DNA from 2 places in the Mesorhizobium sp. B2-4-2 genome. Region 1 is predicted to be linked to the other one. Evidence: predicted binding sites of a transcription regulator. Region 1 holds the regulator's gene; the other holds the start of a gene.
What was found. Region 1 encodes LexA, which represses DNA repair genes until DNA is damaged. Its sites were predicted from a motif close to TGTTCNNNNTGTGTTCNG; they were not measured.
Positions count from the first base shown of each region.

Region 2: a site for LexA is predicted at 1,286-1,303, ahead of FJ942_RS01700 (2'-5' RNA ligase family protein). Genes of this name have one in related genera too.

Region 1 is NZ_VFVM01000009.1:167,958-182,518, reverse strand. It holds gene lpxD (UDP-3-O-(3-hydroxymyristoyl)glucosamine N-acyltransferase) at 1-452, shown strand, start outside; gene fabZ (3-hydroxyacyl-ACP dehydratase FabZ) at 445-909, shown strand; gene lpxA (acyl-ACP--UDP-N-acetylglucosamine O-acyltransferase) at 923-1,756, shown strand; gene FJ942_RS20755 (LpxI family protein) at 1,728-2,642, shown strand; gene lpxB (lipid-A-disaccharide synthase) at 2,635-3,813, shown strand; gene gltA (citrate synthase) at 3,891-5,219, opposite strand; gene gltX (glutamate--tRNA ligase) at 5,402-6,826, opposite strand; gene FJ942_RS20735 (ComEC/Rec2 family competence protein) at 6,930-9,380, shown strand; gene lexA (transcriptional repressor LexA) at 9,374-10,117, opposite strand; gene FJ942_RS20725 (TetR/AcrR family transcriptional regulator C-terminal domain-containing protein) at 10,570-11,247, shown strand; gene kynU (kynureninase) at 11,244-12,491, shown strand; gene kynA (tryptophan 2,3-dioxygenase) at 12,555-13,391, opposite strand; gene FJ942_RS20710 (AMP-binding protein) at 13,388-14,561, opposite strand, start outside.
Region 2 is NZ_VFVM01000001.1:357,968-372,528, forward strand. It holds gene FJ942_RS01695 (fumarylacetoacetate hydrolase family protein) at 1-1,067, opposite strand, end outside; gene FJ942_RS01700 (2'-5' RNA ligase family protein) at 1,342-1,974, shown strand; gene FJ942_RS01705 (nuclear transport factor 2 family protein) at 2,106-2,459, shown strand; gene FJ942_RS01710 (ArsC family reductase) at 2,677-3,030, shown strand; gene FJ942_RS01715 (DUF488 domain-containing protein) at 3,217-3,570, opposite strand; gene FJ942_RS01720 (aminopeptidase) at 3,594-4,850, opposite strand; gene FJ942_RS01725 (LysR substrate-binding domain-containing protein) at 4,847-5,839, opposite strand; gene FJ942_RS01730 (hypothetical protein) at 5,933-6,133, shown strand; gene FJ942_RS01735 (YbfB/YjiJ family MFS transporter) at 6,210-7,370, shown strand; gene sbmA (peptide antibiotic transporter SbmA) at 7,486-8,745, shown strand; gene FJ942_RS01745 (polysaccharide deacetylase family protein) at 8,782-9,795, opposite strand; gene FJ942_RS01750 (tetratricopeptide repeat protein) at 9,987-10,652, shown strand; gene der (ribosome biogenesis GTPase Der) at 10,656-12,089, shown strand; gene FJ942_RS01760 (LysR substrate-binding domain-containing protein) at 12,164-13,084, opposite strand; gene FJ942_RS01765 (MFS transporter) at 13,201-14,529, shown strand.

The DNA of each region.
Region 1 (14,561 bases):
TCGTTGCCGGCGCCAAGGGGCCGGAACGTGTTCCGCAGATCGGCCGCGTCATCATCCAGGACGATGTCGAGATCGGTTCCAATTCCACCGTCGACCGCGGCGCCATGTCCGACACGATCATCGGCCAGGGCACCAAGATCGACAATCTCGTGCAGATCGCGCATAACGTCCGCATCGGTCGCAACTGCATCGTGGCCGGACTTTCGGGTATCTCCGGTTCCGTCGTGGTGGGCGACAATGTCACCATGGGCGGCGGCGTCGGGCTTGCGGATCACCTGACCATCGGGTCGGGCGCGAAGCTTGCCGCGAGAAGCGGATTCATGAGCAATGTGCCCGCGGGCGAGATCTGGGGCGGCTATCCGGCACAGCCGATGGCGGAAGCCATGCGCGAGATAGCCATGCTGCGCAAGCTCGCCAGGACCCGCAAACAGGGCGAGGGGAGCAATGGCTGACATCACCGGGACGACGCTGGAAGCAGTCGACATATTGGGGCTGATGAAGCTCCTGCCGCACCGCTATCCGTTTTTGATGATCGACCGCATCGTCGACATCGATGGCGACGAATCCGCTACCGGCATCAAGAACGTGACCATAAACGAGCCGCATTTTCAGGGTCACTTCCCCGAGCAGCCGGTCATGCCGGGCGTGCTCATCGTCGAGGCGATGGCACAGACTGCCGGGGCCATCTGCATCCGCAGTCTTCGCACTGAAAAGCCGTCGCTGGTCTATTTCCTGACCATCGACAACGCCAAGTTCCGCAAACCGGTCGTTCCCGGCGATCAGTTGAAGATCCATGTCAAGAAAATCAAGAAGCGCGGCAACCTGCTCAAATTCGCCTGTGAAGCCCTGGTCGACGGCAACAAGGCCGCCGAAGCCGAGATTTCAGCCATGATGGTCACCGGCGACTGACAATCGAATGCTTATGAAAATCAAGACATCCATCCATCCTTCCTCCGTCGTGGAGGAAGGCGCACAAATCGGCCAAGGCGTCCGCATAGGACCGCTCTGTTATGTCGGCGCAGATGCCGTGATCGGCGACGGCGTCGAACTGGTCAGCCACGTCTCGGTGATAGGCGCAACGACGATCGGCGCGTCGACCAAGGTCTATCCGATGGCGATACTGGGCGGACCGCCGCAGAACACCAAGCACAAGGGCGGCCGCACCACGCTCGTCATCGGCGAGAACTGCACGATCCGCGAAGGCGTCACCATGCATGTCGGCACCGATACCAGCCGCGGCGAAACGACGGTCGGCGACAATGGCAATTTTCTCGCCTACGCCCACATCGCCCATGACTGCGTCGTCGGCAAGAACGCCACCTTCGCCAACGGCGCGACGCTGGGCGGACACTGCGAAATCGGCGACAACGTCTATATCGGCGGTCTCAGCGCCGTTCATCAATTCGTGCGGGTAGGCGACAACGCTTTTCTTGGCGGGTGCTCGGCTTTTGTGGGTGATGTCATTCCCTATGCCATGGCGGCGGGAAATCGGGCCAGCCTGCGCGGCCTCAACATCATCGGGCTCAAGCGCTCCGGTCTGCCAAGATCCGAGATCTATCTGCTGCGCAGGGTCTATAAGACAATATTCGACCGCTCGCGCACCGTTGGCGAGAACATCGAATTCGCCAAGGCGGAATTCGCCACGTCACCGACCGCCATGAAGATCATCGATTTCATCTCCAGTCGCGGCAAGCGGCACTATGCTGTGCCATCGCTCAAGGGGAGCGATGGCGATGACGGCGATGACGAAGACTGAGGCGGCGGCAGCGGATTTCGTTCTCTCGCCGGGGGCCAGGGTCGGCATCGTCGCCGGCGGTGGCAGTCTGCCGGTGGAAGTCGCGCAAGGCCTGGCCGCGCATGGCTACCCGCCCTTCATCCTCTTGATGGAAGGTGAGGCCGACCGCCGGCAGGAGTTGCTCCGATACGAACACGACAGCCTCGCCCTCGAGCAGATCGGTTCACTGGTGGCGACGCTGAAGCGCCACGGCATCACTCATGTGGTCCTTGCCGGCGAAATCAGACGCAGGCCCCGGCTGACCGACATCCGTCCTAGCCTCGGCTTGCTGGCGATCGTGCCGTCGGTGATCATGGCGCTGGCGCGCGGCGATGACGGACTTTTGAAGGTGGTGACACGCGGCCTGGAGAAGCGGGGCATCAAAGTGGTCGGCGCGCATGAAGTCGTTCCCGAACTGGCCGCCGGCGAAGGCACGCTGACCGCTGCGAAACCAAAGCAATCGGACTGGCGCGACATCGAGGCGGCCAGGCTGGCCGCCAAGGCCATCGGCGCGCTTGATATCGGGCAGGCGGCGATTGCGATCGGAGGCCGGGCCATCGCGCTGGAAGGCATCGAAGGCACGAGCGGCCTGCTCGAAAGAGCGCGCGCGCTGCGCGGCCATGGCAGGCTTGCCGGAAAGACCCGCGGAGTGCTGGTCAAATGCGCCAAACCCGGCCAGGAGCTGCGGGCCGACCTGCCGTCGATCGGGCCGCAGACGGTGGAAGCAGCCCATGCGGCGGGGCTTGCCGGCATTGCCGTCGAAGCGGGGCGCTCTCTCATCCTGGAGGGGCCGGCGACGCTGTCGCGGGCGAATGCGCTCGGTCTGTTCATCGTCGGCCTGCCAGCGGCGGAGCCGGCGCATGGCTGACAAGGCGCTGAAGATCGCAATCGTGGCCGGCGAGGAATCCGGCGACCTGCTTGGCGCCGACATCGTGCGTTCGATCAAGCAGTCGATGGGGCGCGAGGTGCAGCTCGTCGGTCTCGGCGGCCGCCATCTGCAGGCGCTCGGGCTGGTCTCGCCGTTCGACGCCGGCGAGATCGCGCTCATGGGCTTCAGCGCCATCCTGAGTGACCTGCCGCGGCTGATGCGGCGGATCAGTCAGCTGGCCAGGACGGTCGCGGATGCGAAGCCCGACTGCCTCATAACCATCGACAGTCCCGATTTTTCCCTGCGCGTGGCCAGGAAAGTGCGCGCGGCCAACCCCACCATCCCGATCATCCACTATGTCTGTCCCAGCGTCTGGGCATGGCGGCCGGGCAGGGCGGTGGCGATGAAGCCCTATGTCGACCACATCCTCTGCATCCTGCCGTTCGAGGTGAAGGAGCTCGGCAGGCTCGGCGGACCGCCAGGGACCTATGTCGGACATCGCCTCACCCATGACGCGGGCGTGCTCTCGGCAGCCAGGACGCAGGCCCAACCGCGGGATCTTTCGCCGGATCGCCTGAAGACGCTGCTCGTCCTGCCCGGCTCGCGACGCAGCGAAGTGCGGCGGCTGCTCGAGCCGTTTGGGGAGACCGTGTCGATGCTGCGTGCACGCGGGCATCGCCTGCGGCTGATGTTGCCGACCGTGCCGCATGTCGCCGATGTCGTGCGCTCGGCGGTCGCTCGCTGGGACGAGAAGCCCGAGATCATCCTCGACGCTGAGCGAAAGTGGCAGGCCTTCGGCAAGGCTGACGCGGCGCTGATCGCGTCCGGCACGGTTTCGCTTGAACTGGCGCTGTCCGATGTGCCGATGATCTCCTGCTACCGGCTTGACCCTGTTGCGCGCATCGTGGCGCCATATCTCGTTTCGGTCTGGTCGGCGCTGCTACCCAATCTGATATCGGATCGGGCGCTGATCCCGGAATTCTACAACGAGTATGTCAAGCCGAACAATCTGGCCCGCCAACTCGAAGCGCTGTTCGCCGACACAGGCATGCGCAGATGGCAGAAGGACGGGTTCGCCGAGATCGCGCGGCGCATGACAACCGCCAAGCCGTCAGGCGACATCGCCGCGCAGGTGGTGATGGGGTATATCAAGAGAGTGAGTAGTGAGTAGTGAGTAGTGAGTAGTGAGTAGGATTACCGCTCTTTCCCTACTGACTACTGACTACTCACTTATTCACTTCTTCCTTTTTACCGCTTCGCGATCGGCACGTAGTCTCGCTCCGGCGCGCCGGTGTAGAGCTGGCGGGGGCGGCCGATCTTCTGGCGCGGATCCTCGATCATCTCCTTCCACTGCGCGATCCAGCCGACGGTGCGGGCGACGGCGAACAGCACGGTGAACATGGTGGTGGGGAAGCCCAGCGCCTTCAGCGTGATGCCGGAATAGAAGTCGACATTGGGGTAGAGCTTCTTCTCGATGAAATAGGGATCGGTGAGTGCGATCTTCTCCAGTTCCATGGCGATGTCGAGCAGCGGATCGTCCTTGATGCCGAGTTCGCCCAGCACCTCATGCGCGGTCTTTTGCATGATCTTGGCGCGCGGATCGTAGTTCTTGTAGACGCGGTGGCCAAAGCCCATCAGCCGGAACGGATCGTCCTTGTCCTTGGCGCGGGCGATGAATTCCGGAATATGATCGACATGGCCGATCTCGCCGAGCATGTTCAGCGCCGCTTCGTTGGCGCCGCCATGCGCCGGGCCCCACAGGCAGGCGATGCCGGCGGCGATGCAGGCGAACGGATTGGCGCCAGACGAGCCGGCGAGCCGAACGGTAGAGGTCGAAGCGTTCTGCTCGTGGTCGGCGTGCAGGATGAAGATGCGCTCCATGGCGCGCGCCAGGACCGGGTTGATCTTGTATTCCTCGCATGGCACGGCAAAGCACATGTGCAGGAAGTTGGCGGCGAAATTCAGTTCGTTCTTCGGGTAAATGAAGGGCTGGCCGATATGGTATTTGTAGGCCATGGCCGCGATCGTCGGCATCTTGGCGATCAACCGCATCGACGCCACCATGCGCTGGTAAGGATCCGAGATGTCGGTGGAGTCGTGATAGAAGGCCGACAGCGCGCCGACCACGCCGCACATCACCGCCATCGGATGCGCGTCGCGGCGGAAGCCGGTGAAGAAGCGCGACATCTGCTCATGCACCATGGTGTGGCGCGTCACGCGGTAATCGAAATCGTCCTTCTGCGCCTTGGTCGGCAGTTCGCCGTAGAGCAGGAGATAGCAGACTTCCAGGAAGTCGCCATGTTCGGCCAACTGGTCGATCGGATAGCCGCGATGCAGGAGAATGCCGGCGTCGCCATCGATGAACGTGATCTCGGACTCGCAGCTCGCCGTCGAGGTGAAGCCGGGATCGTAGGTGAAGGCGCCGGTGGTGCTGTACAGCGTGGCGATGTCGATGACGTCAGGCCCGACTGAACCACTTCGCACCTTGAATTCGTGCGTCTTGCCGGCGAATTCCAGCTTTGCCGTGGCTTCCTGGGTCTTGCCGCCCAGTTCCCGTCTTGTCGCAGCTTCGGTCATTGCAAACTCCTTCTTGTTTCCTGATGCCGGCAAAGGCAAATTCTGCAAAGCGACACGTCGAAGTCACCGAATGCGCGTATTCGCGACCGCATTTTAGGAAGTGCGTGCCAGATTGGGCCAAGGCTCAATGTTGCACTGCGAAACGCGCCTTTCAATGCCAATCTTCTTGGGCCAGATTGCTCCTAATCGATTTGATCCGCGATGCGCGCCAGGCTCTCCTCGCGACCAAGCACGGCGAGAACGTCGAACACGCCGGGCGAGGTGCTCTTGCCGGTCAAGGCGGCGCGCAAGGGCTGGGCGACGGCGCCGAGCTTGTGGCCGCCGGCCGTCGCATAGTCCCGGATCGCGGCTTCAGTCGAGGCCGCCGTCCAGTCGCCTGAAACCGCCTCGAGGGCGTCGCGAGCGCCACGCAAAATCTTGCGCGCCTCGTCATTGAGCAGCAGGGCTGCCTTTTCGTCGATCGGCAGTGGCCGCGCGGCTAACAGGAAGGCGGCGCCGTCGACAAGTTCGACCAGCGTCTTGGCGCGCTCCTTCAGGCCCGGCAGCGCTGCCAGCAACTGCGCCCTGTTCTTGTCGTCGAGGCGTGCGGCCATCGCCGGGCCGCCCTCGAGATAGGGCAAGGTGGCAATGAAGATATCGAACAGCTCGGCATCGCCCATGCGGCGCATATGGACGCCGTTCAGCGCCTCCAGCTTGGCGAAATCGAAGCGGGCGGCGCCCTTGTTCACATCGCCGATGTCGAACCATGCGATCATGTCCTGGATCGACATGATCTCATCGTCGCCGTGGCTCCAGCCGAGCCGAGCCAGATAGTTCAGCAGCGCTTCGGGCAGGTAGCCCATGGCGCGGTAGGCCTCCACGCCCAGCGCGCCGTGCCGCTTCGACAGCTTGGCGCCGTCGGCGCCGTGGATCAGCGGTATGTGCGACATTGAAGGCACATCCCAGCCCATGGCGTTGTAGATCACGGTCTGGCGGGCGGCATTGGTCAGGTGGTCGTCGCCACGGATGATGTGGGTGACGCCCATGTCGTGGTCGTCAACGACGACGGCATGCATGTAGGTCGGATTGCCGTCCGAGCGCAGGATGATGAAGTCGTCCAGATCCTTGTTGGGAAAGCGCACGTCGCCCTGGACACGGTCATGCACCACCGTCTCGCCTTTGGTCGGCGCCTTGATGCGGATCGCGCCCTTGACGCCAGGAGGCGCCTGCGAAGGGTCGCGGTCACGCCAGCTTCCGTCATAGCGCGGCGGCAGGCCCTTGGCCCGCGCCGCGTCGCGCATTGCCTCAAGCTCGGCAGGGGTCTCGTAGCTGTAGTAAGCCTTGCCCATGCGCACCAGCTCCTCGGCCACCTCGCGATGGCGCGGCGCGCGCTCGAACTGCGAGACGGCGTCGCCGTCCCAGGTGAGGCCGAGCCAAGTCAGTCCTTCGAGAATGGCTGCTGTCGCCGCATCGGTGGAGCGCTCGCGGTCGGTGTCCTCGATGCGCAGCAGCATCGTACCGCCGGTGTGCTTGGCGTAGAGCCAGTTGAAGAGCGCCGTACGCGCGCCGCCGATGTGCAGGTAGCCGGTGGGCGAGGGGGCAAAACGGGTGACAACCTTGTCGGACATACAACTCTCGGGAAACGTCTGGAGCGGGGTGCGGATCACACGCACTTTCGCGCGTCGCGCGTTCATGTAGCATAGGGTGTCGAGGGCGCAAGGGGCAGACCCGATGGCTGGAGCGGGCAGGGGCGCGGAGGAAGGCGAGGACGTCGTTGCCGGCGTCAGCGAACGCTCTTTTTTTGCCACGCCCGCGCCCGCCTCATTGCCGCTGGCGTTGTCGCCCCTACAGCAGCCGGGCAAGTCGCCGCCGGCGGATGTTTCCACGCCGCCCGGCATTCCCGCAGCCGGCGCGGCCGTGCGTCTGCGCCGTGAGTTCGGCCGTGCTTCATGGCCTCGTCTGCGCAACGGCGTGGCCAGAGCGTCCGAGCTCGAACTCGATCGGGGCATAGCCTTCCTGCTCGTGCCGGTGTTCCTGGCATGCGGATCGATCGCCTATTTTTCGCTGGCGGCGGAGCCGGGCTTTGCCAAGCCTGTCGCGGTCGCGATCCTGATGTCGCTGTGCGCGCTCGTTTCACGCTCATGGCCGAAAACGCATCTGTGCTTCATGGCGGCGCTGTTGTGCGCGCTCGGCATGCTCGCCGGCAAAGTCGAGACGTGGCGAGCGGGAACGCGGATGCTGGGCTCGGAAATCTCCACGCAAATCACCGGCCGCGTCGTTTCGGTCGACCAGATGGAGACCGGGCGCATCCGGCTGACCATCGATGTGACATCGACCGCGCGGCCGAAACTACTCTACGCGCCGGAGCGCGTTCGCCTTTCGGCACGCAAGGTGCCGGCTGAAGTGACGGCCGGTTCGCTCGTGACCGGCTATGCCAGGCTGTTGCCGCCGACCGGACCGGTGCGGCCGGACAGCTACGACTTTTCCTTCGACAGCTACTTCGCCGGCATAGGCGCCAGCGGCTTCTTTCTCGGCAACCCCAAAATCGTCTCAGCCGATGACAGGCCGCTGTGGGCCGCCCTTTCAGCCGCCATCGAGAGTGCTCGCGAAAGCATTGCCGACCATATCAGGGGCAGCATCGGCGGTGCCGAGGGCGAGATCGCCGCGGCGCTGATCGTGGGTGTGCGCGCCGGGATTCCCGACGAGATCAATGAAGCGATGCGACGCACCGGCATCTACCACATCATCTCAATTTCCGGGCTGCACATGGCGCTGGTCGCCGGCACGGTCATGGGTCTGCTGCGTGGCGGCTTCGCGCTGTTCCCGAATTTTTCCTCCCGCCGGCCGGTCAAGAAATACGCGGCCGCGGCGGCACTTTTCTCGATCGCCGCCTACCTCGTCATTTCGGGCGTCGTTGTCGCCGCCGAACGCAGCTTCATCATGCTGGCGGTGATGCTGATCGCCGTTCTGTTCGATCGGGCGGCACTCACCATGCGCAATCTGGCTATTTCGGCGATCGCCGTCATCGTGGTGTCGCCGCACGAGGTGGTAGGGCCGAGCTTCCAGATGTCGTTCGCCGCCACCGCGGCCCTGGTCGGCGCCTATGCCGGCTGGTCGGATCGCAAAGCCGACAAAGCGCGGACCCCGCCGCCGCAACGGACCTTGCCTGGCCTGCTGACGCGAAAATTGCTGCTGGCGACAGGTGGGCTGGCGATGACCTCGATTATCGCGGGAAGCGCCACGGCGCTTTTCGCCATCTGGCATTTCCAGCGCGTGTCGCCGCTCAGCCTGTTCGCCAATCTTGCCGTCATGCCGATCGTTTCTGTCGTGATGTTCCTTGCGGTTGCCAGCGCGCTGCTGATGCCGTTCGGGTTCGATGGACCATCCCTTTATCTGATGGGCAAGGGACTGACCGCGATGATCGCCATATCAGGATGGATCTCGCAACGCTCGCCGGTCGACGCGGTCGGGTTGATTTCGCAGCAATCCGTCCTTCTGGTGGCGATCGCCCTGGTCATCGCGACGATGGCCACGACATGGCTGCGGCTGGCGGCACTTCCCTTCGCGCTCGCCGGCCTGTTGACCGTCTCGGACACGCGCACGCCGGACGTGCTGATTTCGGAGGATGCCCGCCTGGTGGCGTTGCCGATCGGCGGCGGCGAGCTCGCGATCAACCGGGCGCGCCCGAACGAATTCACCGTCGATAATTGGAAACGCGCGCTGAAGTCCGAAACCATCGTTGCGCCGGAACTGTTCGACAGCGGAGACCGACAGTTCGACATCTTCGATCCCGCGCAACTTCCGGCGGGAGCGCCTTTCTATTGCTTCACGGGCCTGTGCATGGCCCGGCATACCTCGGGGGCGATCATCGCGCAGGTGGAGGATCGCAAGGACGCCTGGAGGGCCTGCTCCTATGCGGATCTGATCGTCATCAACGACCCCGCGGGCTACGATCCCTGCCACAATCCGCTGGTTCTCGTCATCACCAAGCGGCAGCTCGCTCGTAAGGGAAGTGCCGCCGTCTTCTTCGACCAGCAATCGGCGACGGCACCGGCACGGGTCAGCTTTGCCGTCGACAGGCCATATCGGCCTTGGCACGAACAGCGGAAATTCTCACGCGAGGCAAGGGGACTGCCGCCTTACCGTAAACCCGAAAAGCCCACCGCCGACCCCGCTCAGTAGCGCCTGATCAGGCCGACCAGCTTGCCTTGCACCTTGACCCTGTCCGGTCCGAAAATACGTGTTTCATAGGCCGGATTGGCAGCCTCGAGCGCAATCGAAGCACCCTTTCGGCGGAAGCGCTTCAGCGTTGCTTCCTCCTCGTCCACCAGGGCCACGATGATCTCGCCGGGACTTGCGGTGTCGGCATTGCGGATGATGACCGTGTCGCCGTCGAAAATGCCGGCCTCGATCATCGAATCGCCCTTGACCTCCAGCGCATAGTGTTCGCCGCCCATGATCATGTCAGGCGGCACTGAAATGGAATGCGTCTGATGCTGGATGGCGTCGATCGGCACACCCGCTGCGATGCGACCCATGACCGGGATCGACACCGCTGAAACCGCGTCGTCGTCATTGCCGGCAGCGGGCAGACGCGAAGACGTCGCCGGCTTGATCTGCCGGCTAGGGCTGCTGCCCTGTCCGAGGCTGCCCTGGATGACGCTCGGGGAGAACTTCTTTGCCGCGTTAAGACCCGGCGCGATCGAGTCCGGCAGGCGCAGCACCTCCAGCGCGCGCGCCCGGTTGGGCAGGCGGCGAATGAAGCCGCGCTCCTCCAACGCCGTGATCAGCCGATGAATTCCCGACTTGGAGGCGAGGTCCAGCGCTTCCTTCATCTCGTCGAAGGACGGCGGAATGCCGCTTTCCTTCAGCCGTTCATGGATGAACATCAAGAGTTCATGTTGCTTGCGCGTGAGCATGGCGGCCCCCAAAGGCATTGCACGAAGGGTCTGGAACCAGAATCAGAAAACAAACCCAGAACAAACACTATCTGTTCCAGTTGTGTTCCGCAACCATTTAAAGTTTAATGAATTTGTTAAGGCGACGGAAACGAAATGCCCTCCCGCAGCCAGCATCCTGCCAGCGCGGTCCGTCGTCAATGCGCTCCCAGGCCCTTTGAAACTATTTTGGTTAATGGCCTGTGGCCCGACCGGTCTCCACTCTTGGCACAAGCCTGCAAGCTGGGTGACCGGCAGGTGCGGGGTGCGTTTGGGCGGATTAGAAACCCCTGCGGCTCGTGAACGAAACGAAACCAAAATGCCAACTTCCGCCGGAAAACGGCCAGACACCACCACTGGTCGCGACGGGCTGCGTTCGTTCGTTCGCTTGACGAAACCGTATAATAATGTACGGTTTTCGAAGAGGAACACCAATGACCACGCCGAAGCAGGCCGCGCGACGCGAACGGATAGAGGAGGCCGCCTATGCGGTGCTCCGGGAAGCCGGCTACAAGAGCGCCTCCCTGCTTGCTATCGCCAAGCGGGCATCGGCCTCGAACGAAACCCTCTACAACTGGTACGGCAACAAGCAGACCCTGTTTCGATCCTTGATCGAAGCCAATGCGGGAGAGGCAAGGAAGCTGCTGGAGGACGCCCTTCACCAGGCGCGCGATCCGCTCGAAACCCTGAACTTGCTCGGGCCAGTCCTGCTGACCCTCGTGACGGGCGACAAGGCGGTGGCGCTCAATCGCGCCGCGGCCGGCGACGTCAACGATACAGGCACGCTTGGCCAATCGATCGCGCAATTCGGCCGCAATACCATAATGCCGCTTGTTGGCGACCTGCTTCGAACCGCAAGTCGGGCCGGCCCGATCGCCTGTGACGATCCTGCCGAAGCCGCCGACATCTACATCAGTCTTTTGATCGGCGATCTCCAGGTTCGCCGGATCGTTGGGGTGCTCGAGGAACTGCCTCGGGCGGAAATCGAGCAAAGATCGAACCGGGCGTTCACCCTGTTCTTGCGCCTCTATGCGGCCAGCCCTTGCCCGGGCGGCAAAACAGCCGGCCCGTTTCCAGGGCGCTCTTCTCACCGAGGAACATCGCGACCATGAGCAAAATTCCCGATCTCGCAGCGATCGAGGCAATGGACACCGCGGATCCGCTGCGTGCCATGCGTGACCGCTTCACCTTGCCCCAGGGGGTGATCTATCTCGACGGCAATTCGCTGGGCGCCGCTTCGCCAGCCGTGTTCGGCGAGCTGCAGAAGGCCGCCACGCAGGAGTGGGCGCAGGATCTCATCCGCGCCTGGAACACCGCCGGCTGGTTCGACATGCCGGTCGAACTCGGCGACCAACTCGGGCGCCTGATCGGGGCCGCCGCCGGCCAGACGGTGGTCTGCGATACCACCTCGATCAACATCTACAAGGTGCTGCATGCGGCACTCGGGATGCGGCCGGACAGGTCAGTCATCATCGCCGAGGGGGACAGCTTTCCGACCGATCTCTATATGGCCGAAGGCGTTGCCTCGACGCGGCCGGGCACGGTGCTGCGGCTCGAGGGTGTCGATGCGCCGACCATAGAAGAACTGATCGACGAGCGGGTCGCGGTCATCCTGGTCAACCACGTCAACTACAAATCCGGGCAGTTACGCGACATGGCCGCGCTGACGCGGACGGCACATGATGCCGGCGCGCTGATTGTCTGGGATCTCTGCCATACCGCCGGCGCCTTGCCCGTCGAGCTCGACCGTTCGAATGCCGATTTCGCCGTTGGCTGCACCTACAAATATCTCAATGGCGGCCCGGGTGCCCCGGCCTTCATCTACGCGGCCGAGCGCCACCATGGCGATGTCCGCCAGCCGCTCAGCGGCTGGTGGGGCCATGCGCGGCCATTCGCCTTCGAACAGGGTTTTGCTGCCGGCACAGGCATCCGCCGGTTTCTCTGCGGCACGCAGCCTGTGCTGTCGATGCGCGCGCTCAAAGGGGCGCTCGATGTCTGGAACGACGTCGACATGGCAGAGGTGCGCAGGAAGAGCATGGCGTTGACCGATCTGTTCATCCAACTGGTCGAGGCAAAATGCGGCGCCTACGGCCTCGAACTCGAAAGCCCGCGCGATGGCAATGAGCGCGGCAGCCAGGTTTCGTTCCTCCACCCGCATGGCTATCAGGTGATGCGGGCCTTGATCGAGCGCGGCGTGATCGGCGATTTCCGCGCGCCATCCACGATTCGCTTCGGCTTTACGCCGCTTTATGTCGGCTATGTCGATGTCTGGCAGGCTGTCGAGGTGCTGGAAGACATTTTGCGCACGGACGCGTGGCAGGAGGCGCGTTTCGCCGTCAAGGCGGCGGTGACTTAAGAGCCTGTCGCTCAGAAAAGCGCAGTGGGTTCGGGATAACGATATGCAGTCGGCAAAGCTACGTCAGAGCCGGGTGCGGACCTTCCACAGCTCCGGGAACAACTCCACCTCCAGCATCTTCTTCAGGTAGGACGCGCCCGATGTGCCGCCGGTGCCGCGCTTCATACCGATGATGCGCTCGACCGTGGTGACGTGGTTGAAGCGCCAACGGCGGAAATAATCCTCGAAATCGACCAGCTTCTCGGCGAGTTCGTAGAACATCCAGTAGCGCTGCGGGTCGCGGTAGATGATCTGCCAGGCGACAAGGACCTCTTCGTTCTCGGTCCGCGTTTCGCGCCAGTCCGTACGCCTTGCGTCGGCACCGATGTCGAAGCCGTTACGGGCGAGCAGCAGCAGCGCCTCGTCGTAGAGCGACGGTTGCGCCAGGATCGCCTCCAGTTTCTCGCTGAGGTCCGGCCGGTGCTTGTGCGGTCCGAGCATTGCGAGATTGCGGTTGCCGGCCATGAACTCGATGGCACGGTACTGCCACGACTGGAAGCCCGAGGACTGGCCAAGCGCGTCGCGGAACTCGGTGTATTCGCTGGGCGTCATCGTGCGCAGCACGTCCCAGGCATTGTTGAGCTGCTCGAAGATGCGGGCGACGCGCGAAAGCATCTTGAAGCTCGGTTCGAGACGGTCGGCGCGGATGGAGCGGATTGCGGCGCCGATTTCGTGCAGCGCGAGCTTCATCCAGAGTTCCGATGTCTGGTGCTGGATGATGAACAGCATCTCGTCATGGGCTGACGAAAGCGGCTCCTGCGCCTCGAGCACCTTTTCCAGATGCAGATAGTCGCTGTAGGACATGCGCTCCTTGAACGACATTTCCGCGCCCTCGGCGGACGGGTCGTAGGGCTTGCTCAATTGATCTTCTCCGCGCGCAGCCGGAAGCGCTGGATCTTGCCGGTCTGCGTCTTGGGCAAAGCGGCGATGAATTTTACCGAGCGCGGATATTTGTAGGGCGCGATCGTGGCCTTGACGTGATCCTGCAGACGCTTGACGGTCATTGCGTCTGGCGCCACGCCTTGCACGAGCACCACATGAGCCTCGACGATCTGGCCGCGCTCGGCATCCTCGGCGCCCACCACCGCGCATTCGGCGACATCGGCATGCGCCAGCAGCGCCGCTTCGACCTCTGGGCCGGCGATGTTGTAGCCGGCACTGACGATCATGTCGTCGGAGCGCGCTGCGAAGTGGAAAAAACCGTCCTCGTCCTGCCAGAACGTGTCGCCGGTGAGGTTCCACCCGTCGCGGACATAGTCGCTCTGCCTGGCATCGGCCATGTAGCGGCAGCCGGTCGGTCCCCGCACCGCGAGCCTGCCCGCGGTGCCGCGCGGCACTTCGCGCATTTCGTCGTCGACGACGCGCGCCTGATAGCCGCCAACGGCCTTGCCGGTGGAGGCAGGCTTCATGTCATCGAAGCGGTTGGAGATGAAAATATGCAGCATTTCCGTGGCGCCGATGCCGTCAAGGATCGGCTTTCCGGTTTTCTCAGTCCATTCCTCGAACACCGGCGCCGGCAAGGTTTCGCCGGCCGAAACGGCGACGCGCAGCGACGATAAATCGGCCCCTTCGTCCATGGCCTTGAGCATTGCGCGATAGGCGGTGGGCGCGGTGAAGGAGATCGTCGCTTTGTAGGTTTCGATGATGTGGACCATGTTGGGCGGCGTTGCCTGTTCCAGCAGCGTCGCCGCGGCGCCGAAACGCAGCGGGAAGATGGCGAGCCCGCCAAGGCCAAAGGTGAAGGCCAGGGGCGGCGAGCCGACGAAGATGTCGTCAGGCGTCACCTGCAGGATCTCGCGGGCGTAGGCGTCGGCGATGATCAGGAGGTCGCGGTGAAAATGCATCGTCGCCTTCGGCACGCCTGTCGTGCCTGAGGTGAAGCCGAGCAGGGCGACGTCGTCACGCCCGGTCTGCACCGCGGTAAACGTCACGGGCTTGTCGAGGGCGGCGCGATCGAGTTCGGCGTCGTGGTTGGCGGTGCCGTCGAAGCCGATGACCTGCTTGAGGAACGCGCTGTCCTTGGCGCAGGCG
Region 2 (14,561 bases), on a different contig from region 1:
ACCAGCGCGCCGAATTTCTCCGACGAGATGGTGACGATGTCGCCGACCTTATGGGTGAAACCCTTGCCCTTCTCGCCGCGGTCCTTCGAAGGCACGAACATGGTGCCGAGATAGAGCGCCAGGCCGTCCGGGTACTGGTGATGCGGGCCCATGGCAGCCGCTACGAGCTCTTCGGGAGAGCGGCTGATCTCGGCCATCGAGCTCGCGCCCTCCAGCGAGAACCCGTCCTCACCTTCCACTTTCAGCCGGACCACGGCCCGCTTTACGTCGTCGATGGAGAACGTGCCGTCGAACAGGCGGATGAAGGGGCCGAGCGAGGCGGAGGCGTTGTTGTCCTTGGCCTTGCCGAGCAGCAGCGCGGAGCGCCCTTCGACATCGCGCAGATTTACGTCGTTGCCGATGGTGGCGCCGACGATCCTGCCGCTTGAGGCGGCGATCATGGCGATCTCCGGCTCCGGATTGTTCCAGGTCGAGACGGGATGCAGGCCGACATCGGCGCCGAAGCCGACCGAGGCCATCGGCTGGCATTTGGTGAAGATCTCGGCGTCGGGGCCGATGCCCACTTCCAGATATTGCGACCAGGCGCCGCGTGCGATGAGCTTGGCCTTGATCTCCATCGCTTCCGGCGAACCGGGCTTGAGCTTGGACAGATCGTGGCCGATCAGCCCGGCAATGTCGGCGCGGATGGCGTCGGCCTTTTCCGCCGAACCGCGCGCCTGTTCCTCGATGACGCGTTCCAAAAGGCTGACGACGAAGGTGACGCCCGAGGCCTTGATCGCCTGCAGGTCGACGGGGGAGATGAGATAGGGCCTTGCCGGATCACGCGTGGCTTCGAAACTGTTGGCCGCGATGCCGTCGAGCGAGCCGATCGGCTTGCCCTTGGCCGAGCGCACATAACCGGCCGGATCGGCCATCTCGCAGATATCGCGCACGGTCGGCGCCGTGCTCGACGTGATGTCGAAGACGGTGCCATCACGCACCGTGACCACCAGGGGATGCGAGGCGTCGCTGCTTCTGGCGCGCCCGACAAAAAGGCCTTCGGCGGGCAGATGCATCGGGTTTGTCATGCGTACGGTCCTCTGATCATCAAAAATGCGGCTCGCTGGTTCGGCGCGGCACTTTCACCGGATTCCTGTCAAAGGTCTATCCCGTTTGTGGTGAGCCAGGCGCCATATCTGCCGGCGTCGTCGGCGATTGGCGTACCGCAAGGAAGCACTCCTTCAGGGGTTGGATGCATGCGGCGGTGCGGGAGCCCCAACGCCTGCGTCATTTTTCGGCTTGCGGTTGTTCTCGTTTTGTTCTAATATGCCCAACCTGAGTCAATTGGCGGACGAGATCAGTATGAGTGGGCAACCCGCATTCGGAACCGCGAAGAACGGCCAGGCCTTTTTCCGATGGGAACAGGCCGGGAAGCATTTCCACCGGCTGTTCTTTGCCATCCTCGTCGGCAGCGCGATTGCTGGTCGTCTCGCGCGAAAGGCCATTGCCTTGAACCGTGAGTTCGGATTGCAAGGCTGGCTGGTTCCGGAAAATCACATCCACATCTCGCTTGTCGGGCTCGGCGACCATGAGGAGTACCCGCAGGAGCTGGCAGAGGCCGCCTGTCATATCGGATCGATGATCGTTGCGAAGCCCTTCGAGGTCTCGTTCGATCGCCTGTCGGCTTTTGGCGGTGGTGCACTGGTCCTGCGCGGCAGCGATGGCAATCCGCCGCTGCAGAAGTTCTGGCGTGACCTCACGGCGGTGATCTCGGACAGCCCGCTAAAACCCTTTCTCACCAGGTCCATCGAACCGCATGTTACATTGCTTCGTGATGAAGTGGGCGTTCCCAGCATTCGCGAGCGGTCGATCGATCCGATCGGCTGGACTGTCCGGGATTTTGTGCTGATCCACAGTCTCATTGGGAAGGGCGCCTACAAGCAACCCGGACGTTGGCGGCTGACCGGCCAGGACGATGCACTGCCCGCCATGTGAGAGCCTGGAATCGTCCTCGCATAGTCCGCGCGGTCCATCATCCTGACATGGCATGTCAGCTACCAGACGGCACGACGATGGCAGGCCGCCAACCTTTCCCTATTTGCAATGCGTCTGAACAGGAGGAACACATGACCAACACGGAAATTGCCAAGGATTTCACGGAGCTTCTCAAGCGCGGTGACTACGAAAGTGCTGCCGAGAAATACAACGCCGACGACATCGTCAGCTATGAGGCCATGGAGGGGCCGATGGCCGTCTGCCGCGGCAAGGACGCCGTCAAGCAGAAAGGCCAGTGGTGGCAGGAAAACAACGAAGTCCATGGCGGCTCGGTCGAGGGCCCTTATGTCAACGGCGACCAGTTCGCCGTGCGCTTTACATTTGACATAACGCCCAAGGCCACGGGCCAGCGTGTCACCATGGACGAGGTTGGCCTGTACACGGTCAAGAACGGCAAGATTGCCGAAGAGCGCTTCTATTATTGAGACGGGTTTTCGGCTGTCGGCACATTTCGCCGCATCCTGAGCGGCCAGGATCATGTCCTGGCCGCTATCCGACCTGATGCACATCGTCGTCACGGATCGGCGACCGCGCGCCCGCCATTGAAGAAACTTACTCTTCGATGGTTCTGCCGGGCCGCTGGCAAAGCGCGCCGGGGCTGCTTAATCTGCGGCCAGATTCGAAGTCCGGAAGGCACCTGTTTTGACGATCACCATGTACGGCATCACCACCTGCGACACGATCAGGAAGGCCCGCGTCTGGCTGGATGGCCACGACGTGCCTTACCGGTTCCACGACTATCGGGCCGAAGGCATCGAGGCGGGCAGGCTGGATGGCTGGGTCCGCAAGGTCGGCTGGGAAAAGCTGCTCAATAAGGGCAGCACCACGTTCCGCGAGTTGCCGGACAAGGATAAGCAGGGCCTGGATGAAAGGAAGGCCAAGGCACTGATGCTGGCCAAGCCGACGATGATCAAACGGCCTGTGCTCGAGGTTGGCGACCGCATCCTGGTCGGGTTCAAGCCGGATGTTTATGAGGCGGCGGTGGTCGGGAAGTAGGGCGCGGTACACTCTCAATTCGTCATCCTAGGGCGGAGCAAGGAGCGAAGCGACGCGGCGCAGACCCTAGGATCCATGCCGTTACTTTTGGGCGTCGCAGCCGTGCTGATTCTGCTCCGTTGCATTTCCGGACGGACGTCACGGCATGGATCCTCGGGTCAAGCCCGAGGATGACTAAGGGACAGGTCACTGTCCTCTCAGATACCCCGCCAGTGCCACGGCATTGTTGTGCGCCTCGTCATGGGCGCCGTAGAGCAGCGTCACCTTGCCGTCGCGGAGCAGGGCGCGCAGTTGCGCCACGGCCTCGCCATTGCCTTCCAGTTCGGCACGATACCGCTTCTGGAACTCGGCCCATCGTTCGGGCTCGTGCCCGAACCACTTGCGCAAGTCGGTGCTCGGCGCGATGTCCTTCAGCCATAGCGCCAGCGCGGCATGCTCCTTGCTGACGCCACGTGGCCAGACTCGATCGACCAGGACCCGCTGCCCGTCATCGAACGAGGGTGGTTCATACACCCGCTTGACCGCGATCTCGAAGGCCATCCGCTCTCCTTCGTGCGCTCTCGTCAGGCCCACTCGCCCTTGCGCATGACCGGCACGCGACTGCCGTCCCTGCCGACGCCGTCGATGTCGATCTTGTCCGAGCCGATCATCCAGTCGATGTGGATGAAGCTCTTGTTGCCGCCGCGCTCCGCGATCTCGGCCTGGCTGAGCGAGGCGCCGTCGACGAAGCACTTCGAATAGCACTGGCCGAGCGCGATGTGGCAGGCGGCGTTTTCGTCGAACAGCGTGTTGAAGAACAACAGGCCGCTCGCCGAGATCGGCGAGGAATGCGGCACCAGCGCCACTTCGCCAAGCCGGCGTGCGCCCTCGTCGGTGTCCAGCACTTTCTTCAGCACGTCCTCGCCCTTCGAAGCCTTCGCCTCGACGATCCTGCCGCCCTCGAAACGCACCGAGATCTCGTCGATCAGCGTGCCCTGGTAGGAGAGCGGCTTGGTCGATGAAACATGGCCTTCAACCCGCCGCGCATGCGGCGTGGTGAAGACCTCCTCGGTCGGGATGTTGGGATTGCAGGTGACGCCGTTCTTGGCGGTGGAGGCGCCGCCCATCCACTCATGGCCGTCGGCCAGCCCGACCGTCAGGTCGGTGCCCGGCCCGGTGAAATGAAGCGCATGGAAAGCATGGCCGTTGAGCCATTCGGTGCGGCTGCGAAGGGCGGCATTGTGCGCCTTCCAGTTGCCGATCGGATCTTCCACGTCCACCCGCGAGGCGGCAAAGATGGCGTCGGCGAGCTTGGCCACCGCAACGTCGTCGGCATCATCGGGGAAGACCTGCTTGGCCCAGGCGAGATCGGGATAGGCGACGATGTTCCAGTTGATGTCGAAGCCGGTGATCTTTTCCAGCGCCGGCTGGTAGGCCATCGAATTGGCCTTGTTGGCGCGCGCCACGTTCGCCGGGTCCTGCGCCGACAGGAGCGAAGGATCTTCGCCGCGCACGGCAAGTCGCGCCGCATTGTTGGAGAAGGCTTTGGCCATGCCTTCATAGAGCCAGCCGGCGGCGCGGTCGAAGCCGGCGTCCGCGCCATAACGAAAGCGCGCCAGCGTGATCTCGTCATCGTTGAAGATCGGCGTCACCAGCCCCGCGCCGGCCTTGTAGGCATGCTCGACGATGCGCCGGGTCAGCGGCAGCGCGGCGATGGAGGAGGTCAGCACCAGGTCCTGCCCGGGCTGCAATTGCAGCCCCACTTTGATGGCGACTTCGGCCAGCCTGTCGAGCTTCACCGGGTCGATCGTTGCGGAAACGCCGCGCGAATGTGTGGTCATGATCCTGCCTGCCGTAGTTTGATGTCGGACTCTACATAGACCGGCGCCACGGTGCTTTCCACCGTGATCGCATCGCTCGTGCCCGTCTTCGCGGAGCCGAACCGCGCCATCGTCGCCTCGATCTCTTCCCTGATCCAGAGCTTGAAATCCCGGACCTTGCGGCTTTCGGCCTTGGCGGCGGAGGTCACCAGCCAATAGCCAAGCCCGCTCTGGGCGCGGATCCCGAACGGCGCGACGAGCCGCCCGTCCGCCAGCGCGTCGGCGGCGAGCAACTGCCAGCCCAGCATCACGCCATGGCCGGCAATCGCCGATTCCAGGCAAAGCATCGGATCGGTGAAGCGAGCGCCCTTCAGGAAAGTGACTGGTTCGACACCGGCGGCGTCGAACCAGCTTTCCCAGTTGATCATCGCTCGTTCGTCGGTAATCGCGCAGGTCTGGGCAAGGTCTTCGATCGATTTCAGTTTCTTCGCTATCGAGGGCGCGCAGACCGGGAACACCTCTTGTGCCAAAAGCAACTCCGCCTTGCTGGCCGGCCATGTGCCGTCGCCAAGCCGGATGGCGATATCGATATCGGAATGGTCGAGGTCGGCCAGCCGCACCGAGGCGTCGATGCGCAACAGCACGTTGGGATGCCGGGTGAAGTGATGCGACAGCCGCGGCAGCAGCCATTTCGAGGCGAATGCCGGCGCCACGGAAACCACCAGCGTGCATTGTCGCGCCTCGTCGGCCAGCGCCACGGCCTGGGTGAGCTCGCGGAAACCCGCGCCGAGGCGCATCGCGAACATGGCGCCGAATTCCGTCAGGACCAGCCCCTTGGCCGTTCGCTCGAACACGGCCTGGCCGAGCTGCTGCTCCACGCGCTTTATCTGCTGGCTGACGGCGCTGGCCGAAACGTTGAGTTCGCCGGCGGCCGCGGCGAGCGAGCCGAGACGGGCGACGGTCTCCACGGCGCGAAGGCCGTTGAGGTGGACGCGGTTGAGCATGGCCATTGAGTTTTTCTAAACCAGCGGGGCTGAAATCTCAATTGAAAGTGATGCCGAAAGCGCAGACTTTATTCACGGGACAGGCCTGCGGAGGCTGACATGTTGAGGCTGTTATCGTCGCTCAAGATAGTATTCCCTGTGCACGAGCCGCCAGACGGCTGCGAAATGGTCGCCTGGCTGGCCGATCCGCTTGCGCATCCCGTGCTCGACGCCATGTCGGAGCGTGAGCTCGGCGACATGCCGTTCCGGCTGACGGCGCGACGCACCGCCCACGAGACGGCGCAAGCGGGCTGCCGCTGATTGGTGCTGACGGTCCGGCGCCTGGCCCAACGCAAGCGCGTTGTGTCGCCGGTCTTCGCACTTATTGTGCACCGCGATGACATCCGCCACCTCAACAGCGCTGCGGTTCGCTTTCGCCGGCATGATCGCCATGGCTGTCGCCATGGGCATTGGTCGTTTCGTCTATACGCCGATCCTGCCCGGCATGATGGAAGAACTCCATCTGTCGGCGGCCGATGCGGGCTGGATCGCGTCAGCCAATTATCTCGGCTACCTCGCCGGCGCCTTCGCCGCGGCGGGCGGCTGGGCGCATGGACGCGAGCGCCTGCTGATGCTGGCCGGCCTCGGCGCCAGCGCCTTGCTTGCCGCGCTGATGGGCTTGTCGGATACGATCGCCGCCTTTCTCGTCATCCGCTTTCTTGCAGGCCTGGCCAGCGCCTTCGTCATGGTGTTCCTGGCCAGCATTGTTTTCAGCCATCTTGCCGCGGCCGGCCGCAGCGATCTGCAGGCGTGGCATTTCGGCGGCGTCGGCCTCGGCATCGCCCTGTCCTCGGTGCTGATGGCGGCCCTGGTCAGCGAACATGCCGGCTGGGCGGCGGGTTGGCTGTGGTCGGCGGCGATCTCGGCTTGTGGCTTCGTCGTGGTGGCGCTGCTGGTGGACAGCGGTCCGCTGGCCAGCGGCGATACCGGCCGCGAGCCGGCGCTGCCAAAAGACCGCTCGCTGACCAAGGTGATCGTCGCTTACGGCTTGTTCGGCTTCGGCTACGTGGTAACGGCTACCTTCCTTGTCGCCATTGTCCGGCAAGGCGGCGGCGGACGCGTGTTCGAGGCGGTGGTCTGGATGGTCACCGGTCTTGCCGGCTTTCCCTCGGTCTGGCTCTGGCAGAAGATATCGGCGCGGATCGGCCTATACGCGACCTATGCGCTGGGATGTTTCGTCGAGGTCGTCGGCATTGTCGCAAGCGTCGCGGTGGGCGGGCGCACCGGGCCGCTGCTCGGCGGCCTGCTCGTTGGCGGCACGTTCATCGCCATCACCGCGCTTGGCCTGCAGACCGCGCGGCAACTGGCGCCACAGGCCCCCCGGCGGACCTTCGCCTTGATGACGGCTTCGTTCGGTCTTGGCCAGATCATCGGCCCGATTGCCGCCGGGCTCCTGGCGCAGGCGTCGGGCGATTTCTTCCTTGCCTCGATCGCCGCCGCGGCCGTTCTGGTCGCCTCCGGCGTCATCATATGGTCGGCCGCGCCAAAATCGCCATGATTGTGGGTTTGCTCGGTGCCGGGCATCGGGCATGGGCATTTTCTTTCCCCCTAATGTGTGACTTTATGCCTGCTGAACCCAGCTGATTTGCGCAAAAATCGAGGAATTCGCCACAGTGTTCGTATCCTTCTTCCCGCAGCCGAAGCTGTTTTTCTCTTCGGCCGCCGTCTGGAGCCTTGCGGCGATCCTGTTCTGGTTTTTCGGGGGTGAGCAACTGGGCGCCGTCTTCGGCCTGCCGCCGGCAGCAGCCGGTGCACCGCCCATTATCGGCATCGCCGTCCTCGTCTCGAAGCCGTTTCTCTGGTTCTACATCTACTTCGCGTTCTGCGTGGTCGCTTTCTATGCGTTCTGGAGCTGGTATTCGCCGCATCCGTGGCAACGCTGGTCGATCCTGATGACGGCGGTCATCCTGTTCTTCATCTATTTCAATGTGCAGGTCAGCGTCGCCGTCAACGCCTGGTACGGGCCCTTCTTCGACTATGTGCAGGGGCTGATGTCGGGCACCGGAAAATCGACCAACGCCGAATTCTACATTGGGCTGGCCGATTTCTCGTGGCTTGCGCTGGTCGGCATGAACGTGCAGGTGGTCAACGCCTTCATCGTCAGCCATTGGATCTTCCGCTGGCGCACGGCGATGAACAACTATTTCGTCGAGAACTGGGGCAGGCTGCGCCACATCGAGGGCGCCTCGCAACGTATCCAGGAGGACACGATGCGGTTTTCCCAGATCATGGAAGATCTGGGTTCCAGCTTCGTCCAGTCGATCATGACGCTGATCGCCTTCCTGCCGGTCATGATCCAGTTGCAGGCCCATATAACCGAGTTGCCGATCATCGGCGCGATCCCCCAGCCATTGGTGGTCGCGGCACTGGCCTGGTGTCTGTTCGGAACGATTTCGGTCATGATTGCCGGCATGAAGCTTCCAGGGCTGCAGTTCCGCAACCAGCGCGTGGAGGCGGCCTACCGCAAGGAGCTCGTTTACGGCGAGGATCATGCCGACCGGGCCCAGCCCGCCACCACCGCCGCGCTGTTCGCCAATGTTCGCCACAATTATTTCCGGCTGTATTTCCACTACATCTATTTCAATGTCGTCCGGTACACCTACCTGCAGGCCGACAATATTTTCTCGCTGCTGATCCTCGGGCCGTCGCTGGTCGCCCACAAGATAACGTTCGGCGCGCTGAACCAGATTTCGAATGCATTCGGCAAGGTGACAGGTTCCTTGCAGTTCCTGCTCACCTCCTGGTCGACCATCGTCGAACTGCAATCGGTGCATAAGCGCCTGCGCGCCTTCGAGGCGACGCTGCAGGGCGAGCCGCTGCCGGAAATCGACCAGCGCTATCTGGCGCGGCAAGGCGCCGAGGATCCCGCTTAAGTCAGGAAAGACCTGGGTGCGAAACGGGTCGGCGGCTCAGCCGCCGACGGAAGCCTGCTTCTGGCCAGAACCCTGCCGCGAGATGTAATCGCGAAAACTGATGCATTCGACGTCTGATTTGACGCAGACCTCGCCGGCAAAACGCTCCAGCGCGTTCCAGTAGGCGCCGTCATTCATCAGCGCGAAATGGAAGCCGAGTTGCAGCGGAACGCGCTTGCCCCGGTATTGATCCTCGAAGGCGGCGCGGAAAGCCTGGTAGGTGCGGTCCGCGAACTCGCCTGCCTTGCTCGGCCGCTCGAAGCCGCCGGAATGCCTGACATAGAGATTGTAGTCCATGGCGATCACCGGCCGCGATTTCGGTCCTTCCGGGATCTGCGGCAGTGAAAAGCGCGCGAGGCCGGCGGTGGTCGGCGGCTGGACCGGGCCGCGCGAGACGCCGCTGGCGTCGAACCGGTAACCGGCGGCGGGCAGCGCCTCGTAGAGCGCCTTGCTCGTCGACAGATAGGGCGCGCGGAAGCCAACCACCGCATGCCGCGCGAAATCGCGCCAGCCGGTCGGCTCGGGCTCGATGCCGTTGATCGCATAGGCGTTTTCGAGGATGTGCTCGAACGAGGCGAACTCCTTCAGCCAGTCGGCCTTGCTCCAGTCCTTGCCGTCGAAATGGCCGCAGCCATGACTGGCGATGTCATGGCCTTCCGATGCCGCAAGCCCGATCTGCTCCAGCCGCTGGCTCACTTCCTGCGTCGAGGCGGCGAAGCCGATGTTGGATTTGCCCGATGTCTTGCCCGGCGCGGTGTATTGGCTGCGCGTTTCCGATGACAGCAGGAAGACACAGGAGAGGAAATAGGTGAAATGCGCTCCGGTGCGCTTCGCCAGCGCCCGGCTGCGCTTCCATTGCGAGATGTCGCGGGCGCTGTCGAAGGAGATGATGACGACCTGCTTCGGCCTTGCCGGCAAAGGCGCCCGCGAGCCGGGTGGATCGGCGAAAGCCGCACCGGCCGTGGCAAGCGAAGCGAGACAGAACGCGGCAACGCGAGACGAAAAGGATATTGGCAACAGCTACTGACCCCGGGGCGGTTTTGGCCCCGCTATAGCGCAAATGTGGCGTGGGTGCGGTGGCCTTTTCGTCCGTTTGCCCCGCGAATAGGTGATTTTCCGGTCGAACCCCTTCCATGCCGACAAAATTTCGCTAAAACGCGGGCTCGCGAACGCTCCGGCCCGGGGCAGGAATGGTTTTATTGATGTCCGACGACAGTTTTATCCGTGAAGTCAACGACGAGATCCGTCGCGAACAGGCGCAGAAGCTGTGGGACCGTTTCGGCCCGGCCCTGCTTGTGGTCGCGGTGCTGGTCGTGCTCGGCACCGCCGCCTTCGTCGGCTACCGCTACTGGGACGAGACCCGCGCCAACCGTTCGGGCGATGCCTTCTCGCAAGCGTTGAAGCTGGCCAATGACGGCAAGAACGACGAGGCGCTGGCCGCGCTCGATCAATTGGAGAAGGATGGCTACGGCGCCTATCCGCTGCTCGCCCGCATGCGCGCTGCCACCGTCAAGGCCGACAAGGGCGACGTCGATGCCGCCGTCAAGGATTTCGACGAGGTGGCGGCCGACGCCGCCATTCCCCAGGGCATTCGCGACATGGCGCGGTTGAGGGCGGCGCTGCTGCTGGTCGATCACGGCTCCTTCGCCGATGTGTCGAGCCGCGTCGAGGCCCTGACCTCGGACACCAACACCCTGCGCCACACCGCGCGCGAGGCGCTCGGGCTGGCCGCCTGGAAGGAAGGCAAGACCCAGGATGCGCTGAAGCTGTTCGACCAGATCGCCGCCGATGACGGTGCCCCGCGCAACACCCGTGAACGGGCGACCCTGATGTCCGAGCTGATCCGCGGCTCGGGCAGCGCGTCGTGACATATGAGCTTCAAAGTCGCCATCATCGGCCGGCCTAACGTCGGCAAATCGACTCTTTTCAATCGGCTGGTGGGAAGGAAGCTGGCGCTTGTCGATGACACGCCGGGCGTCACCCGCGACCGCCGCGTCCATGCGGCAAAGCTTTACGACCTGCATTTCGACGTCATCGACACTGCGGGTTTCGAGGACGCCGCCGCCTCGACGCTGCCCGGCCGCATGCGTGCGCAGACCGAGATCGCTATCCGTGAGGCCGACCTGATCTTCTTCACCGTCGACGCCAAATCCGGCCTGTTGCCGGACGACCGGACCTTTGCCGAGATCGTGCGCAAATCCGGCAAGCCGGTCGTGCTGGTCGCCAACAAGGCCGAGGCGAAGGGCGCGCAGGGCGGCATGCTGGAGGCCTGGGAGCTCGGGCTTGGCGAGCCGGTTCCGGTCTCGGCCGAACACGGCCAAGGCATGCCCGACCTGCGCGACGCGGTGATCGCCGCACTTGGCGAGGCGAGAGCCTTTGGCGAAGATGAGGACGACGACGAGGAGATCGCCTCCAGCGAGGTGCTGATCGGCGAGGATATCGCCGATCCCGACGCCGACGAGGTGCCGGCCTATGACGACACCAAGCCGATGCGCATTGCCGTCGTCGGCCGCCCCAATGCCGGCAAGTCGACGCTGATCAACGCACTGATCGGCGAGGAGCGGCTTTTGACCGGACCGGAAGCCGGCATCACCCGCGATTCCATCTCGGTCGATTGGGACTGGCGCGGCCGCCGTATAAAATTGTTCGACACCGCCGGCATGCGCCGCAAGGCCAGGATCCATGAAAAGCTCGAGGTCATGTCGGTGCAGGATGGCCTGCGCGCCATCCGCTTCGCCGAGATCGTCATCATCGTGCTCGACGCCACCATCCCTTTCGAGAAGCAGGATCTCCAGATCGCCGACCTGATCATCCGCGAGGGCCGCGCGCCGGTGATCGCCTTCAACAAATGGGACCTGATCGACAATCCGCAGGAACTCTTGGCCGAACTGCGCGAAAAGACCGAACGGCTTTTGCCGCAGGCGCGCGGCATGCAGGCGGTGACGGTTTCGGCCGAGACCGGACGGGGCCTCGACAAGCTCATGGAAGCCGTCATCCGCACGCACAAGGTCTGGAACAGCCGCGTCTCGACCGGCAGGCTCAATCGCTGGCTGGAAGGCATTCTTGCGCATCATCCGCCGCCCGCGGTTGCCGGTCGCCGGCTGAAGGTTAAATATGTCACGCAGGCCAAGACGCGCCCGCCGGGCTTCGTCGTCTCGTGCTCGCGCCCGGATGCGATGCCGCAATCCTATGTCCGCTATCTCACCAACAGCCTGCGCGAAGCCTTCGACATGCCGGGCGTACCGATCCGCATGGCGTTGAGGACTTCGGACAATCCCTTTGCCGGCAGGGCCAAGAAGCGCTGACGTCCGGGGGAAGGGTGCCAACCCTTCGACGCGGTGTAGACCCTGGAATGACGAAGAGGGGCTGCGACCAGGGCCTAGGCGACCTTCAGCAGGTTCTCATCCGTCCGCGCGCCCTCCGGTAGTGCCTGCCGCGCCGCTTCCAGCAGGATATCGGCGAGGCGGGCGGCCACCGGTTCGGGTTCGGCATCCCTGCGGTGCAGGAACAGCGTCATCCTGGGCAGCGCCGGCAGACCGGCAATCTCCGGCGTCATCGCGCTGACGCTGGCCGGCAGGCCGATGTCGGTGCGGATCGTCAGCCCGAGCCCGGCTGCCACAGCCGCCCAGATGCCACCAAGGCTCGGGCTGGAGAAGGCCATGCGCCAGGGCAGGCCGGCGCGGTCGAGCGTTTCGGTTGCGACCGTGCGCAACAGGCAAGGTGCTTCCAGCGCCACCAGCGGCAGCGGCTCGCCATGGCGCAGGCTGGTCTCGATGCGCTTTGCCGGGCCGATCCAGCGCATCTGCACGTCGGCGACATGCTGGCTGTATGGCAGCGTCGCGCCGCTGTGCCAGGCAAGTGCGATGTCCAGGCTGCCCGAGATGATCCGCTCCGCGAGCTCATGGCTGCGCGCGATGCGGGCCTCGATCTTGACTTTGGGATGGGCACGGGCGAAGCGGCCGAGCACGTCAGGTAGCACCGCCTCGCCAAAATCCTCCTGCAGGCCGAGCCGCACCCAGCCTTCCAGCTCGACATCATGGATAGCGGCGGCCGCCTCGTCATTGAGCTCGACCAGCCGCCGCGCATAGCCGAGCATGGTCTCGCCGGCTTCCGTCAGTGCCAGCCCGCGTCCCGACTTGCGGAAGATAGGCGTCGCCGCCTGCTCCTCCAGTTTCTTCAACTGCGCGCTGACCGCCGAGGTCGAGCGGCCAAGCCGGTCGGCCGCCTTGGCGAAGCTGCCAAGCTCCATTCCGGTGACGAAGCTTCTGAGGACGTCGAGGTCGAATGTCACGCGTCGCATGATAATCCCGTTTTTTAGGATTGTGCGTCAAAAACTTCCTGATTTTATGGACAAAGCTATGGCGATAGACATGCGCCGTCAAGGCCGGTCACCGGGCCGCAAACGGGAATGAAACCATGTCCGCCATCGTCACCCGCACCGATTGTCAGTCGACGCCACGGGCCGAAGGCTCCGGCTCCAGGACCTTCGCGCCCAACCACCGCTGGAAGGTGCTGGGCATCGGCGTCGCCGCCAATGCCGGTTTTTCCGCTACTTTCTCCGGCATACCGGCAACCGCGGTGCTGATGCGGCAGGGCTATCATCTCGGCAATGCTCAGCTCGGCCTGGCGCTTGGCCTTCTCGGTCTGGGCGTTGCGCTCAGCGAACTGCCCTGGGGCCTGCTCACCGATCGCTGGGGCGATCGCCGTGTGCTTTTGACCGGGCTCGGCGCCACGGCGGCGTGGCTGTTCCTGATGGCGTTGCTCATCGTTCCATCCTCGTCCGGCGAGCCGGGCGTTCATGTCCTGGCCGCTGCCTTGCTCGTCACCGGCCTGCTCGGCGGCAGCGTCAACGGTTCGAGCGGCCGCGCCATCATGGGCTGGTTCCGCGAAGGCGAGCGCGGATTCGCCATGAGCATCCGGCAGACGGCGGTGCCGCTTGGCGGCGGGCTGGGCGCTCTTGTCCTGCCCTCGCTTGCCGCCAGGCATGGCTTCGCGGCGGTCTATGGCCTGCTCGCCGCCTTCTCCGTGATCTCCGCCTTCTTCGCCTGGCGCTGGCTGCACGAACCGCCGACGCAGGGTTCGGCCGCGCCGACCGTTCTGGCCGGGCCCCCGCCGCTGCGCAATGTCGAGGTCTGGCGCATCGCAGCGGCCATCGGCCTGCTGTGCTTTCCGCAAGTGGCCGTACTCACCTTCGCATCGGTCTTCCTGCACGACTTCGCCGGCATGGGGACCCTGGCCACCAGCGCAAGCCTCGCCGCCGTGCAGACCGGCGCCATGGCGATGCGCGTCTGGAGCGGCCGCTTCACCGACCGCCACGGCAACCGCCGGCCGTTCCTGCGCCTGTGCAGTGCGCTCAGCGCGCTTGCCTTCACGCTGCTCTGGCTGCTGGTCCTGGCCGGCCCGACCATATCAGGCGGCCAACCCGTCGTGATGGCCACGCTTCCCGTGATGCTGATTGTCGCAGGCATCCTGGTCTCCGCCTGGCATGGCGTCGCCTACACCGAGCTTGCCACGCTTGCCGGCGCTGGCCATGTCGGCACCGCGCTCAGCCTGGCCAACAGCTTCGTTTTCATAGGTTTCTTCCTGGTTCCGGTGGCCATTCCGGGGCTCTTGCATCTCTGGTCCTGGCCCGGCGTTTGGTTGTCGGCGGCGGCGTGCGCGTTGATCGCGTGGCCCATCTTCCTGCGGCCGGCCTCCATGTCCGTCCCGCCGCAAAACCGCCCCACTTCGCAACCACGAGCCTGAGCCGACCGGGAAAACCCGATCGAAGCTGTTAA